2 regions of the Thioalkalivibrio sp. ALRh genome follow, and region 1 is predicted to be linked to the other one. Evidence: predicted binding sites of a transcription regulator. Region 1 holds the regulator's gene; the other holds the start of a gene.

Region 1 (8,073 bases):
GGTCACAAAGAAGGATGCCATCGTGCCCGCCGGACAGGGCCTTGTTGACCAGCTCCGTCAGCGGCAGATGGCGGTAGTTCAGCACACGGATCAGCATCGGCAGGTTGATCCCGGCAATGACGCGGGCGTTCGCGCCCCGGGCCACGCGACTGGCCACATTGGATGGGGTGGAGCCAAACATGTCGGTCAGGATCAGCACGCCGGAGCCGGAATCCAGCTCGCCCAGGCGCGCCCTCGCGCGCGCCAGCACCTCGTCGGGGTCGTCATTCTGCGACATCGCCATGGACTCGCAATCCTCGGGCAGGTCGCCCAGCATGCTCTGGGCCGTCTGCAGCAGGGTGTCGCCGAGGTTTTGATGCGTGATCAGGATCAGACCAACGCCCATGGACTCACTCCGATTCGAGGGGCAGGGATAGCTCGCGGTGACGGGTGCTAACAGTAACATGTTCGCGCCCCCGCCAGGCAGCCGCCAGCCGCTCCACGAGATAAACCGAGCGGTGACGGCCGCCGGTGCACCCGATCGAAACGGTCACATAGCTGCGGTGATCCTGCCGGATCCGCGGGACCCACTGTTCGAGAAAGCCCTGGATCCCGTCATACATCTCCTCGACCTCGCCATGGCGCGCAAGAAACTCGCAAACAGCCGCATCGCGGCCAGTCAATGGCGCCAGATCGCGCTCGTAGTGCGGGTTGGGCAGGCAGCGCACGTCGAACACGAAGTCGGAGTCCAGCGGGGCCCCATGCTTGAACCCGAATGACTGAAAAAGCAGGGACAGGCGCTCCTCGCCCAGCAGCCCGACGCGGTCGCGCAGGGTGCGCGCGAGATCGTGCATCGACAGACGGGAGGTGTCCACGGTCAGATCCGCCTCGGCCGCAACATGGCCGAGCCAGTCACGTTCGCGCTCGATCGCGTCCACCAGTGGCACGCCGTCGCGCGCCAGTGGGTGTCGGCGCCGCGTCAGGTGATAGCGGCGCAGCAGGACCTCGCTGGAGGCCTGCAGAAACATCACTTCGACCTTCATCCCCTTGCCCCGGAGCTCGCGCAGGAGGTCGGCAAAGCCCTCGAGGGCCGTCAGCCCGCTGCGGACATCCACCCCGACCGCCAGATGGCGGTCGTCGTCCGCGTCGTAATCGCCACTACGGACCTGTTCGATCAGACCGGGCAGCAGCGGCAGCGGCAGGTTGTCGACACAGAAATAGCCGGCGTCCTCCAGCGTATGCAGGGCGACCGTCTTGCCGGAACCCGACAGACCACTGACCAGCAGGAGTCGCATTCAGCCCTCCGGGTCCGGGTTGGGGACGGTGGTTGCAGGGATCGCGCGGTGGTACGGCGGCTCCTCGGGCTCGCCGCTCATCTGCCGGCGCTGACGTGCGCGCAGGTCGTCGCCGGCGACATAGCCCTGCATGTGCAACATGTGGTTGCGTACCGCCGCCTCGATCATCACCGCGATGTTGCGCCCCGGCGCGACCGGCAGGCTGATCAGCGGGATACGCAGCCCGAGGATGCCGATCTCCCCGCGGCGGCCATTCAGGCGGTCATCCGGCACCGGCGAGGGCTCGCCGTGGTCGCGCAGGTCGATAATCAGCCGCAGATACTTGCCGCCCTTGATCGCCGAATCCCCGTACATGGCGCGGACGTTCAACACCCCCAGCCCGCGCACCTCGAGCAGGTCCTGCAACAGGGCCGGGCAGTGTCCGCGCACGATATCCGGGGCGATGCGGGCAAACTCCGGTGCGTCGTCGGCGATCAGCCGGTGCCCGCGCGAGATCAGCTCGAGCGCCACCTCGCTCTTGCCCACGCTGGAGGCCCCGCTGATCAGCACGCCAATGCCGAGGATCTCCATGAACACGCCATGGCGCACCTCGAAATGGGCCAGCCGCTGCTGCAGGAAATAGCGCAGCAGGGAGATAATCTCGTGGCTGCTGGTCGAGGAGCACAAGATCAGCGGCAGCTGCTCATCGGGGACGTCCGGCATCTCCGAGAACGGGCAGGTGTCCTCGGCGAAGATCACCGCGGTCGTCCCGGTGCGGGCCATCTCCAGGATCAGTTGCTCGCGCTGATCATCGCTCAGCCGCGCGATATAGCGCGCCTCGAAATCGCCGATCACCTGGATACGGTTAGGCCGGATCAGGTTGAGGTGCCCGGCGAGGGGCAGGTCGTCGCCGTCACCGCCGACCAGGTTGCGATCCGGTGCGACCTGCTCGCCGTGTACGTAGCGCAGATCCAGGCGATTGCCCATCGCCTGGATCAGGACCTCTACGGTGATGTCGCGCGCGATGCCGCCCTCTCCCAGTGCCTCGTTCATGCACGAATCTCCGGCAGCATTGGCGCGGGGTGTCGGAATCGGGGGAGCACTGCCGGGAGAGCCATGTTCAGGCGTCGCCGAAGGCCCGGGTCAGTTCGCGTTCCAGGGCGTCCGCGTCGCCGGCACGGCGCAGCGAGGCGATATTGTCGGGCTGCGAGAGACCGCGAGCCAGCTGCGCCAGCAGGTCCAGGTGCGCGCTGGTCGCCGCCTCGGGCACCAGCAGTGCGATCAGGATGTCCACGGGTTCGTGGTCCATGGCGTCGAAGTCGACCCCCTGGTCCAGCCGCAGGACCGCGACCCGGGGGGCATCGAGCTCGGCCAGACGCCCATGCGGGATGGCCACGCCATGCCCCAGACCGGTGGAGCCAAGCTTCTCGCGGGCAGACAGGGCCTCGAAGATGGCCCCGCTGGCCGGGCCGGCGGACTCCTCGCCGCCGACGGCCAGCAACTCGGCCAGGGTCTCGAGCGCCCGTTTCTGGCTGGAACACTCGGGCTCCAGCCGGATACGGGCGCGGGTGATCAGCTCGGCAATGGTCATTGCGTTAAAGGGCCTGTTCGCGGTTGCGCTGGGCACCCTCGGCGCGGTGATGGTCCTTGACCTTTTCCTTGTGCTTGATCAGCTGACGATCCACCTTGTCGATCAGGCCATCAATCGCCGCATACATATCCTCGTGACTGGCTTCGGCGTGGATGTGATTGCCGCTGACCTGGAGATTGGCCTCCGCCTTGTTGTTCAGGTTCTGGTTTTTCTCGTGGGTCAGCACCACATGCACGTCGATCACTTTGTCGAAGTGGCGTTCCAGCTTCGCGAACTTTTCGTTCACGTAGTCGCGCAGGGCGTCGGTGATATCGACGTGATGGCCGGTCAGGTTGATCTGCATGGTCAGGCTCCTTTTTGCTTGGTTCCACTGGGCATACTCGCCATCTGCCGGCGTTCGCTGGAAGACGGTATGTGCATAGCCTCGCGGTACTTGGCCACGGTGCGTCGGGCCACATTAATGCCCCGATCCGACAGGATCTGGGCCAGTTTTGCATCACTCAGTGGCTTGTTCGGGGTCTCGCCACCAATCAATTCCCGAATCATGGCACGGATCGCGGTCGCCGAGCATTCGCCGCCATCGGCTGTGCCAACATGACTGGAAAAGAAGTACTTGAACTCGAATACCCCACGCGGGGTGTGCATGTATTTCTGTGTAGTCACCCTCGAGATGGTCGATTCGTGCATCTCCAGGGTCTCGGCGATATCGCGCAGGATCAGCGGTTGCATGGCAACCTCACCATGCTCGAGAAACCCCTGCTGGCGCACGACGATGGCCTGGGCGACCCGCAGCAGGGTGTCGTTCCGGCTGTGCAGGCTCTTCAGGAACCAGCGCGCCTCCTGCAACTGATCGCGCATAAACGCGCTATCACGCGCATCGGAGACCTGCCGCACCATGCCCGCATAGAGATCGTTGATGCGAATGCGCGGCGCAATCTCCGGGTTCAAGTCCACGCGCCAGCCATCGCGGTCATGGCGGACATAGACATCCGGCACGACGTATTCCGAAGTGGACTCGCTGATCTGGGCACCGGGCCGCGGATTCAGGGTGCGGATCAGGTCCAGCGCCCGCGCCAGCTCGTCCGGGTCGCGCACGCCGGACTGGCGCTGCAGGGCTCGGTAGTCCCGCTTGGCCAGGCTCTCCATGCCGTTTTCCAGGATGGCTCGAGCCGCGTCACGCGCCGGGGCATCCGGCGCCAAATGGCGCAGCTGGATCTCCAGGCACTCGCGCAGGTCCCGCGCACCGACGCCCAGCGGGTCGCACTGCTGAATCCAGTGCAGCACCGCCTCGACCTCGTCGACCCCCACGGGCTCGTCTTCGCCCTGGCTGATCATCTCCGCCAGCGCCTCGAGTTCACTGTCCAGATAGCCGTCCGGGCTGATCGCGTCGATCAGCGCCGCCCCGATCCGTTGGTCTCGTGGGGTCAGGTGGCTCAGATGCAGCTGCCAGAGCAGGTGATCCTGAAGGCCCTCGTCCTCGCCGTCGGAGGTATTCTCCAGCGGGTCGCGGTCGTCCAGGCCGCGTGGGCTCGGGGCGGGCTCGTAGATGTCGTCCCAGCGACTGTCGGTGCTCAACTCCTCGGGGATCACGTCATCGCCAGCCGTGTCGGCCTGCATGCGATCCCCGTCGACCCGTTCGCCCCCTTCCTCCGGGCGCTCGGGCGGGGCCTCCTCGCCCTCGTCCTCCACCTGCTCGAGCATGGGGTTGCTTTCCAGCGCCTGCTGGATCTCCGCCTGCAACTCCAGCGTGGAAAGCTGCAGCAGACGGATCGCCTGTTGCAGCTGCGGGGTCATCGTCAGCGTCTGCCCCAGCTGCAGATTGAGCCCGGGTTTCAGCATCGCGGTTTGAGGTCCATGGTGACCATCAAGATCATCTTAAGGAAACACTGATCAATGTTCACAGTCGAAAGTTTTCTCCGAGATACACGCGGCGCACCTGGGGGTCGTCCAGCAGCTCCTGCGGGGTCCCGGCGCTCAGGATGCGGCCCTCACTAAGAATATAGGCCCTGTCGCAGATTCCGAGGGTCTCGCGCACGTTGTGGTCGGAAATCAGCACACCGATCCCGCGCTGGGCCAGATGCCCAATCACGGCCTGGATATCACCCACGGAAATCGGATCCACGCCGGCAAACGGTTCGTCCAGGCAGATAAAGCGCGGGTCACCGGCCAGTGCCCGCGCGATCTCGGCGCGGCGACGCTCGCCCCCGGACAGGGCAATCCCAGGGCTGTGGCGCACGGTCTCCAGCTGGAACTCCTCGATCAGGGCATCGCCGATGCGGCGTCGCTCGTGGCGGTCGAGCTCCGAGCGCAGCTCCAGCACCGCCTGCAGGTTGTCCCAAACACTCAGCCGACGGAAGATCGAGGCCTCCTGCGGCAGGTAGCCCAGCCCGGCTCGGGCCCGCGAATGAATCGGGGCCCGGGTGATGTCCCGGTCACCCAGCGTGATGCGGCCACGATTGGGCCGGATCAGGCCGACCAGGCTGTAGAAACAGGTGGTCTTGCCTGCGCCGTTCGGTCCCAGCAGGCCCACGACCTCCCCTGGTGCCAGATCGACGTCGACACGATCCAGCACCGTACGCTTGCCATAGCGCTTGGTCAGCTCGCGGCCGGTCAGATAGCCGGCCATCGGCGCAGATTCGCCACCGGCCGCGGCGGGCGCGCTGGTGTCGAGCTCGTTCATTCGTCGTCTTCGCGGGGCTGGATCCTGATACGTACACGCTCGTCATCGGCCTCGCCACGCTCGGCCTCGATCACATCCGTCTCCAGGTCGTAGACGATGCGCTTGCCGCGCGCTTCCTCGGCTGCCGTGATCACATGCGCCTGGTCGGTCAGGATCACCCGGTCCTCGTTCAGCAGGTAGTCGATGCGCAGCGCGGTGGCGATGCGCATCTCGCCCGTCTCCGGGTCCGGGGACTCCAGCCGCGCGGGCTCGCCGTGGGCCTCCATCTCGTAAGGGCGTCGGTCGCGGCTGCGCACATAGACCTTGTCGGCCTCCAGTGTCATGTCCCCGCGAATCACCACCACATCACCGGTATAAGTGCTTACGCCCCGCCGGTCGTCCATCTCCGCACGATCGGCGGTAATCTCCACCGGCAGGGGCTGCTGCTGGGCAATGACCGGCGCGGCTAGCAGCAACAAGGCACTGCCCAGCAGCACGGGCCATCCGGCCCGGGCGAGCGACGACCCACCACGTTCAGTCATTTGCGGCTTCCTCCTCGCCCGACTCGCTGTAGAGCGTGTACACGTCATGGAACAGCTCTATGGTATCCCCTCGCGAGTCGACGCGCAGACCCGTGCCCCGCTGGAAAAGGCCAGGCTGCTCCAGCGTCGACGGGGCATCGGAGGTGGCGATCATGGTGTCGGTCGCCACCGTCATATCGGCGGATTCAATCACCGTGCGCACGCGCTCGTCACGCTCGGGCTGCACCCCCCGCGTGGGGCCGATCAGGTCCAGGATCTCGTCCATCGGTCGGTGCAGCGCCTCGGGCGCAGTCCAGTGCCATTCGATACCGCCGGCGTCAAAGATATCCAGGTCGGGGTCGTCGATCAGTTGAGGGCCGTCACGGCCAAACTCGCGCAGCCGCGTCCCGCGCAGGCGGTGACTCAACTCGCCGTCCTCGCCAGTCGCGTGCAGCGTGAAGCCCTCGATCTCCAGCGTCACCTCGCCCTCCGGCTCGTGCTCGCTGGCAACAGCGCCGGCCACCAGCGCCGCCATTGGCAACAGGATCAGCGCCACCGGTCCGGCCACCCACTTCATCCGTCGACATACTCCGCGAACAGGGCCTCCAGCCGCCCCTGGGCCGCCAGCAGGCCCTCGCAGACCTCGCGCACCGCGCCGCGACCGCCGGGGGCCTGCGTAACCCAATGTGCATGCTGCAATACCAACGGGTGGGAATCCGCCACCGCGATGCCGAGCCCCACACGGCGCATCGCCGGCAGATCGACGATGTCGTCGCCCACGAAGGCGGCCTCGTCGGGCGCATGGCCGGTCTGCTCCAGCAACTCGTGCAGTGCGGCCCCCTTGTCGCGCCGCCCCTGCACCAGATGCTGCACACCGAGGTCCCGCATGCGGTGCTCGACCACCCCGGAGGTGCGTCCGGTCAGGATCGCGACCTCCAGCCCTCCGTCCAGTGCCAGACGGATGCCGTGCCCGTCGCGCGAATGAAAGGCCTTGTACTGCTCGCCGGCATCCCCCATGAACAGGCTGCCATCGGTCAGCACGCCGTCGACATCCAGGATCAGCAGACGCACCGCCGCCTGGCGGCTGTGCAGGGGCTTATCGTGACGGTCCATCAGGCCACCCCCGCGCGCAGCAGGTCGTGCATGTTCAGCACCCCAACCAGCCGCTGGTCGTCATCCACCACCGGCAGGGCATTGATCCGCTTGCTCTCCATGGTCTCCAGGGCCTCCACGGCCAGCCACTGCGGGCGGGCGGCATGTCCGCCCCGCGTCATCACCTGGCCGATGGTCAGCGCCTCCAGGCTTTCGCCACGATCCAGCGTGCGTCGGAGGTCGCCATCGGTAAACACGCCGAGGATATGCGCCTCGGGATCGGCGACGATCACCAGTCCCAGTCCCTTGCGCGTAATCTCGAACAGGGCGTCCTTCAGCGGGGCCTCCGGACCCACGCGCGGGATCGCGTCACCGGTATGCATGATGTCCGTGACATGGACCAGCAACCGCCGCCCCAGTCGGCCACCGGGATGCGAGCGGGCAAAATCGTCGGCGGTAAAGCCGCGCGCATCCAGTACCGCGACCGCCAGGGCATCGCTCATCGCCAGCGCGGCCGTGGTGCTGGAGGTCGGGGCCAGGCCCAGCGGGCAGGCCTCGCGCTCGACCGAGACATCCAGGTGCACGGTGGCATCCTGCCCCAGCCGCGACCCGGGGTTGCCGGTCAGCGCGATCAGCGGTACGTCCAGCCGCCGGATCAGCGGCAGGATGGTCAGCAGCTCGTCGGTCTCGCCGGAGTTGGACAGGGCGATCACCACGTCGTCACGGGTGATCATGCCAAGGTCGCCGTGACTGGCCTCGCCGGGGTGGACGAAAAACGCCGGGGTCCCGGTGGAGGCCAGGGTGGCCGCCAGCTTGGAGCCGATATGGCCGGACTTGCCCATGCCGGTCACCACGACCCGGCCGCGGCACTCGAGGATGTGGCGACAGGCCTCCAGGAACGCATCGTCCACGCGGTCGGCCAGTCGACGCACGGCCTCGGCCTCATCGTTCAGGACC
Region 2 (8,073 bases), on a different contig from region 1:
GGTATCCAGCGGCTCCGCCTCCGGCTCGTGGGCGGCAATCCACAGCAGCACGATATAGGCGGTAAACAGCAAAGCGGCGATGATCCAGGCGGCGGCGTCGCCGGCCAGGTCCTTGATCCAGCCGAGCCCCCAGTACACCGCGGCGGCGAGGATGATCAGGCTGGAGACGGTAATCCCGAAGCTGATCAGGCGGCCGCGCCAGGTGGTGACGGTAGCGCGCTTGAGGCCCTCCATGCCGTTCTTGCAGGCCTCCAGGTGCACGATGTAGATCAGCGCGATATAGGCGATCAGGGCCGGCAGGATCGCGTGCTTGAGGACCTCGACATAGGGAATCCCGACGTACTCGACCATCAGGAACGCGGCCGCACCCATCACCGGCGGCATCAGCTGCCCGTTCACCGAGCTGGCGACCTCCACGGCCCCGGCCTTGTGCGGGCTGAAGCCGACCCGCTTCATCAGGGGCACGGTGAAGGTCCCGGTGGTGACGACATTGGCGATGGACGAGCCCGAGACCACGCCGGTCATCCCGGACGCCATCACCGCCGCCTTGGCCGGGCCACCGCGCATGTGCCCCAGCAGCGAGAACGCCACGCGAATGAAGTAGTCGCCGGCGCCGGCCCGTTCCAGTAGCGCGCCGAACAGCACGAACAGGAACACGAAGCTGGTCGAGACGCCGAGCGCGATCCCGAACACGCCTTCGTTGGACAGCCACTGCTGGGCCATCGCGCGCGGATAGCTGGCGCCGCGATGGGCAATGATGTCCGGCATGATCGGGCCGGCGAAGGTGTAGAACAAAAAGATCGCGGCAATGATCGTCAGCGCCGGGCCCAGTACCCGCCGGGTGGCCTCCAGCAGCAGGATCAGGCCGATCCCGGCGACGATCAGGTCGACGTCCGAGGGCGCCCCGGGACGGTCAGCCAGCTCGGCGTGGAACAGGTACAGATACAGCGCACTGAAGGCCGCGATTGCAGCGAACATCCAGTCGGTCAGCGGTATGTGGTGGATGGGGTCATGGCCGCGCAGCAGCGGCAATGCGACCACCAGAAGGGTCAGCCCGATGATCACGTAGACCTCGGCCAGGCGCTCCAGGCCCAGCAATTGCCAGATCCCGAACACCATCAGGACCAGCCCGCCCAGGGCATAGGTCACGCCAATGGCGCGTGGCCAGGACACGTGGCGTGTGCCCGGCCGGATCGCGGGAAACAGCAGATAGGCCAGGAAGACTGCAAAGGCCAGATGGATCGAGCGCGCCTCGGTGTCCGAGACGACAAAGAAATCCAGCCAGTCGCCCAGGGGCGAGGCGATCCAGATCTGGAACAGAGACCAGGCCACCGCCGTCAGCCAGATCAGGCTGCGCGTGCCGCGCCCCGGATGACGTGCGCCGGATTCCAGCTCCTGAGCAGTCTCGGCCGCGTTGTCGGCCGGTTCCGTGGCCCCCCCGGTGGTCCCCCTGGTATCGCTCATTCGATCAGCCCCGCTTCACGGAAATAGCGTTGGGCCCCCGGATGCAGGGGGGCCGACAGTCCTTCGTCCACCATCGTCTCGCGCTCCAGCGGGCCAAAGGCCGGATGCAGGCCGCGAAAGGTCTCGAAGTTCTCGAACACCGCGCGGGTGATCTCGTAGACCGCGCGTTCCGAGGTGCGGGTCGAGGTCACCAGCGTGGCGCCGACACCGTAGGTATGGATGTCGTCGTCCTGGCCCGGGTAGGTGCCGGCGGGGATCAGCGCGCGCAGGTAATAAGGGGTGTCCTCGACCAGTTGGTCGACGGTTGAACCCTCGATCGACACCAGTCGGGCGTTGCAGGTCGCGATGGGTTCCTGAATCGCGGCCGAGGGGTGGCCGACGGAAAATACAAAGGCGTCGATGCGGTTGTCGCAAAGCGCCTGGGCCTGCTCGCGCGAGGGCAGCTCACTCACCCGGCGAAAGGTGTCCTGGTCCCAGCCCAGCGCCCCCATCAGTTCTTCCATCAGGATGCGCTGGCCCGAGCCTGGGTTGCCGATGTTGACGCGCTTGCCGGGCAGGTCATCCAGCCCCTCGATGTCTGCGTCGGGGCGCACCACCAGGGTGAGGGGTTCGGCATGCAGGCTGAACGCCGCCCGGAGATGGGGAGCGGGCCCGAATTCCTCGAAACGCCCGGAGCCCCGATAGGCGTGGTACTGCAGGTCCGACTGCGCGACGCCGAAGTCCATGTCGCCCGAGCGGATCATGTTGAGATTGAAGACCGAGCCGCCGGTGCTCTCCGCTGTGCAGCGCATCCCGTGCTCGTCGCGACGGGTGTTGAACAGGCGGCACAGGTGCTGGCCCGCCGGGTAATACACGCCGGTGACCCCGCCTGTGCCGATATTGATGAAGCGCGATTCGGCCTGCGCGTTGGTGGCCAGTAGCAGGCTGACCAGGGTGAGCACTGGCAGCAGGCGTTGCAGCCATCGCCGGTCGGCCCTCGGCACACTGGATCGATTCATACGCCCTCCGGGGTCATGCCGGGAACGAATCGCGGCAGTGCCGAGGATTCTAGGGAGACGCCGATCAAATAGCACGTTCGCGTTCAGGTCGACTGTGCCTGCGGGCCGGGGGCGATGGGGATCGCCTCGCCTTCGGTCATCCGCGGTCCTGTGCAGGCCCCTCTTCAATCAGGGTAAAGGACACGCCCGACAGGCGTGCCCTTGATGGCGCGGCGACGGGCCGTTGGGCGTTCGCCTAGGCCGGAAAACGGGGCCCCTGGCGTCGGTTCCGGCGAAGCATCAGCCCGAGCAGGCCGAGCCCCAGTCCCATCAGCAGCATCGTCTTCGGTTCGGGGACGGTGCCGACCTCGCCCGAACGGTAATAGACGCTGATATGCGAGATGTTGCGTGTGGCCACACCCGGATAGCTGAAGGGCGGTTGGGTGAAGGGTGAGCTGTAATCGCCATTGATCCCGGTCATCAGGAAGCCGACCAGGTTGGTGCCGCTGCCATGACTGAACACGAACAGCAGGTCTCCATAGTCCCATTCGGAATCGAGGTTCCATTGCCCGCTGTGGCGATTGCCATCAAAGCTGGCGAGGGTCGAGCTGTTCGACCCGGGGGAGGTCCAGCGGCCGTCGAATAGCCAGTCGCTGATTCCGAAGAATCCGGTGTCGCCCGCGGTATTCACAAGCCAGCTGGAGGGATCGCCGGTGGTGGAGTCGGTGGCTGCGCCATCCAGTGGCGACAAAATCTGACAGCCGAGATTGTTGGTGACCTTGTCACCGACGTTGCCGGACAGGGCAGTGCAATCGAGCAGTGCGGCCTGGGTGGCCCCGGAGAGCGACAGGGTCAACAGGAACACCGTTCCGGCCAGGAACGAGAGCAATGGCTTGCATGACATCGAGCTTACCTCCATGGGACGAAAGTCCCTCCATGGTTTCTCATGAATGCGGCTGGGGCGCGGATCGCCTGAAAGTGCCATCACTCACAAGGCGGGAATGCAGCACGCTTCGTGCCATGTTCGACGAGATGGGGGATTCGGGCGATGAAACAATCGCTTGTGAGATTTGATGTGGAGAGGCGGTCGTGGGTTACGGCCGAGATGTAAAAGAACCGGACATGTTCGGTCGAGGCGAGCGAATCACTGTGGATCAGGAGGCATGAACGAAATGATGGCGCCACATGGGCGCCATCATGCCAAGTCGAGCAGGACGTGATCAGGCCGCCATCGTGTCCCTGCGTGCTTTGCGGCGGACGGCGATACCCAGCAAGCCCAGACCCAGACCCAGTAGCAACAGTGTGTGGGGCTCCGGTACCTGCCCGTTCGGACGGTAGTAGATGCTCACGTGGGAGATGTCTTTGGGGCTTGCACCCGGGAAGTCAAACGGCGGGTCAATGAATGGCGAGAGGTAGCTGCCGTTATAGCCAGTCATCAGGAACCCGGTCAGATTGGTGCCGCGGCCATCCTTGAACAGGAACAGCAGGTCGCCGTAGACAAAGCTCGGATCCAGTGTCCAGGTCCCGCCCTGGGAGGTTCCGTCCAGCGTGACCAGGTTGAGGGTCGGATCGGCCGGATCAAACTCCAGCGGATCGCCGTTGCTGTTCGGCGGATCTTCCCAGCGGCCATCGAACTGCCAGTCACTGATGCCGAAAAAGCCCGTGCCACCGGCCGTGTTGACGATCCAGTTGGAGGGGTCGCCTCCCACAGGGTCGTTTGCATGCCCATCCAGGGGTTCGAGGATCTGGCAGCCGATGTTGGCGGTGACGCGGTTTTCAACGCCGCCATCCAGGCTGGCGCAGCTGATCAACGAAGCCTGTGCGGCGCCGGAAAGGCCCAGGCCCAGCAACAGGGCGGCACTCGCGAAATAGGGTGTAATACGTTTGGGGTTCATTCGATGCACCTTCCCTGGGAATAGCCCCCTGGGTGGCTTGCGCGGATCCGGCCCATCCGGTCCTTGTGCACTCAGGGCTATGCAGAAACGGTGCCATTCCCATATGCGCGCTAATTCATTCGAAAAAACAGACCGATAGGAGGATGCGCCTTTTGCCGGATGGCAGCGGGACTGGACGGGCGTAAAAAAGTGTGACACCGACGACTACGCCGTTCGGGTGAGTGGCGCCCGGCGGGTACATTCTCAGTGCCGCGAGAGGGGTTTACCCGGCCAGGATTGGGTGTAAAGAAACGGGACACCAGGCCGTGCGCGCCGGAGGCCATGGCTACCCTGTCGAGCTTGCCCGGCAGCGCGCAATAGGCCGTATGTAGCTGAAAATACGGAAGGCTTTGGATTCTTGCGTTGTGCGCTACCTGGACGGTGGTCTGGCCATGGCGTGGCGGCCACCTGAAAAAAAGCCCCGCATCCCCTATCATTACGCGTCTTTGTTTCCCCCTTCCCAGGCCTGCGCCGGTGAGTCGGCGCGCCGGGAAACCGAATCCACGAAAGTAATGAAACGGGAGATCCGAATGTTTTCGATCGACATGAGTATCCACGGCTACGACGACGAACTCTGGGGCGCCATCAGCAAGGAGGCGCAGCGCCAGGAAGAGCATATCGAGCTGATCGCCTCCGAGAACTACACCAGCCCGCGCGTGATGGAGGCCCAGGGCTCCGTGCTGACCAACAAGTACGCCGAGGGCTATCCGGGCAAGCGCTACTACGGTGGCTGCGAGTATGTGGATATCGTCGAGCAGCTCGCGATCGATCGCCTCAAGCAGCTCTACGGCGCCGACTACGCGAACGTGCAGCCGCATTCCGGCTCGCAGGCCAACGCGGCCGTGTACATGGCCCTGCTGCAGCCGCATGACACCGTGCTGGGCATGAGCCTGGACGCCGGCGGTCACCTGACCCACGGCGCCAAGCCGAACTTCTCCGGCAAGATCTACAACGCGGTGCAGTACGGCATCACCGACGAGGGTCTGATCGACTACGACGAGGTCCAGCGCCTGGCCACCGAGCACCAGCCGAAGATGATCGTCGCCGGCTTCTCCGCCTATTCGCGCGTGGTCGACTGGAAGCGCTTCCGCGAGATCGCCGATTCCGTGGGCGCCTACCTGATGGTGGACATGGCCCACGTCTCCGGCCTGATCGCCGCCGGCGAATACCCGAACCCGATCGACCACGCCCACGTGGTCACCTCTACCACGCACAAGTCCCTGCGCGGGCCGCGTGGCGGCTTCATCATCACCAAGGGCCAGCCGGAGCTGAACAAGAAGTTCCAGTCGCTGATCTTCCCGGGTACCCAGGGCGGCCCGCTGATGCACGTGATCGCCGGCAAGGCGGTGGCCTTCAAGGAGGCCCTGGAGCCGGAATTCAAGACCTATCAGAAGCAGGTGATCGCCAACGCCCGCGCAATGGCCGAGGTCCTGGTCGAGCGTGGCTACGACATCGTCTCCGGCGGGACCGACAATCACCTGTTCCTGCTGAGCCTGGTGTCCAAGGGCATGACCGGCAAGGCCGCGGACGCCGCGCTGGGTCGCGCCAACATCACGGTCAACAAGAACGCCGTGCCCAACGATCCGGAATCCCCATTCGTGACCTCCGGCATCCGCATCGGCACCGCCGCTCTGACCACGCGTGGCTTCACCGAAGCGGAGTCGCGCGAGCTGGCCGGCTGGATCGCCGACGTGCTGGACGACCACGAGAACGAGCAGGTGATCGACGCGACCCGCGACAAGGTCGTCGAGATCTGCCGCCGCTTCCCGGTCTACGGCGCCCCCGAATAACGCGGCGTAGCGGCGGCCCGCCATGCGCTGCCCGGCCTGTGGCGCTCAGGACACCCGCGTGGTCGACTCGCGGGTGGCCGGTCCGGAGCAGGAGCAGATCCGGCGCCGGCGCGAGTGCCGCGAGTGCCGGGCGCGCTTTACCACCTTCGAGCGGGCGGAGTTCAGCCTGCCGCGGGTGGTCAAGCGCTCCGGCGAGCGCGTTGCCTTCGACGAAGACAAGTTGCGCAGTGGTCTGCGCCGGGCGTTGCACAAGCGCCCGGTGAAGACCGAGGATGTCGAGCGCGTGATCGACGACATCAAGCGCCAGCTCGCGTCCCTGGCGGCCCCCGAGGTCAAGTCCGACCGTATTGGCGAAATGGTCCTGGCAGCCTTGCATGCCCTGGACCATGTGGCCTATATCCGTTTTGCCTCCATCTATCTGAGCTTTGCCAGTGTGCAGTCCTTCCGCGAGGCCATCGAGCGGCTCGAGGATGACCTGACGCCGGAGATGCGCCGTTCACAGCTGCGTCTGATCGATGAGGGACTCGCCGACACGGATGCCGCCGCGCCGGGGGATTCGCAGGAGGGCAGTTGATGGCACAGCCGGGACACGAACAGGCGGTGGAGGATCGGCGTCACATGGCGCGGGCGCTGGAGCTGGCCGACTATGGCCGCTTCAGTGCCGATCCCAATCCTCGGGTGGGCTGTGTGCTGGTGCGCGATGGCGAGGTCGTCGGAGAGGGGCTGCACTGGTGTGCCGGCGAGCCGCACGCCGAGGTGAACGCCCTGCACGCGGCCGGCGAAGCCGCGCGCGGGGCCACTGTCTACGTGACGCTCGAGCCGTGCAGTCACCACGGTCGCACTCCTCCCTGTACCGAGGCGCTGATCCAGGCCGGCGTGGCCCGGGCCGTGATTGCGATGCAGGACCCGAACCCGCGGGTCTGTGGTGGCGGCATGGAGGCGCTGCGCGCGGCCGGGATCGAGGTCGAGACCGGCGTACTCGAGGCCGAGGCCCGGGCACTGAACCCGGGCTTTGTCCAGCGCATGGAGCAAGGACGTCCCTGGGTCCGGATCAAGCTCGCGGCGAGCCTGGACGGGCGCACGGCGATGGCCTCGGGCGAGTCCCGCTGGATTACCGGCGAGGCCGCGCGTCGCGACGTACAGCTGTGGCGGGCGCGCGCCGGGGCGATCCTGACCGGCAGCGGTACCGTGGTGGCCGACGACCCGCGCCTGACCGTGCGCATGAAACCGCATCAGCTGGCTGCCCAGGCCGGTTTTCCCGATGACCCGCACTACTCGGATCTGCCCACCCGGCAGCCGCTCAGGGTGATCCTGGATGCCCGGCTGCGCACGCCCCCCGGCGCCCAGATCCTGAAGAGCGGCCCTGTGTGGGTCCTGACCGGGCCGGATGCCGCGCGTTCGCCGGTCGCGGATACGTTGCGCGGGCATGGCGCGGATGTGCGGCCGATCGCGCTGGCCAGCGACTCGCCCGAGGGCGGACTGGACCTCGGCGAGGTGCTGGTGGAGCTGGCACGCGCCGAGGTCAACGAACTGCATGTCGAGTCCGGCCCCGGTCTGGCCGGCGCCCTGGCCCGCGGGGGCTGGGTGGACGAGTGGCTGTTGTACCAGGCGCCGTTGCTGCTGGGCTCGAGTGCCCGTCCGCTGGTGGAGTGGCCGCTGGCGCGCATGGACGAACGCGCGGAGCTGGAGATCCTCGAGAGCCGCTGGGTCGGTGACAGCCTGCGCCTGCGGGCCCGTCCGCGCTCCTGATGGTCCGATCGTCCTGCGCCTTGTCGGGTGCTAAATCCATACGTCCTCCATCGTGTGGTGCGAACGCCTTCGCGTTTCCCTAAGATGGGCGGCTCGCGGCGTCCCTTCCCGGGGCGGCCTGAAACCGATACAAGGCCCATGTTCACCGGAATCATCGAG

The links. Region 1 encodes sigma-54, which starts transcription at its own class of promoters, with help from an activator protein. Its sites were predicted from a motif close to TGGCANGNTNCNTGCTT; they were not measured.
Region 2: F791_RS0107995 (PEP-CTERM sorting domain-containing protein) is a predicted target of sigma-54. The motif match lies at 4,416-4,432, and genes of this name have one in related genera.

Annotation. Positions count from the first base shown of each region.
Region 1 is NZ_KB906519.1:776,834-784,906, forward strand. Features, by position in the region: gene F791_RS0103735 (PTS sugar transporter subunit IIA) at 1-385, opposite strand, end outside; gene rapZ (RNase adapter RapZ) at 390-1,274, opposite strand; gene hprK (HPr(Ser) kinase/phosphatase) at 1,275-2,306, opposite strand; gene F791_RS0103750 (PTS sugar transporter subunit IIA) at 2,374-2,844, opposite strand; gene hpf (ribosome hibernation-promoting factor, HPF/YfiA family) at 2,849-3,187, opposite strand; gene F791_RS0103760 (RNA polymerase factor sigma-54) at 3,190-4,683, opposite strand; gene lptB (LPS export ABC transporter ATP-binding protein) at 4,742-5,470, opposite strand; gene lptA (lipopolysaccharide transport periplasmic protein LptA) at 5,521-6,045, opposite strand; gene lptC (LPS export ABC transporter periplasmic protein LptC) at 6,038-6,601, opposite strand; gene kdsC (3-deoxy-manno-octulosonate-8-phosphatase KdsC) at 6,598-7,137, opposite strand; gene F791_RS0103785 (KpsF/GutQ family sugar-phosphate isomerase) at 7,137-8,073, opposite strand, start outside.
Region 2 is NZ_KB906520.1:35,951-44,023, reverse strand. Features, by position in the region: gene F791_RS0108010 (TRAP transporter permease) at 1-1,464, opposite strand, end outside; gene F791_RS0108005 (TAXI family TRAP transporter solute-binding subunit) at 1,461-2,462, opposite strand; gene F791_RS0108000 (PEP-CTERM sorting domain-containing protein) at 2,698-3,330, opposite strand; gene F791_RS0107995 (PEP-CTERM sorting domain-containing protein) at 3,662-4,336, opposite strand; gene glyA (serine hydroxymethyltransferase) at 4,906-6,165, shown strand; gene nrdR (transcriptional regulator NrdR) at 6,188-6,739, shown strand; gene ribD (bifunctional diaminohydroxyphosphoribosylaminopyrimidine deaminase/5-amino-6-(5-phosphoribosylamino)uracil reductase RibD) at 6,739-7,914, shown strand; gene F791_RS0107975 (riboflavin synthase) at 8,053-8,073, shown strand, end outside.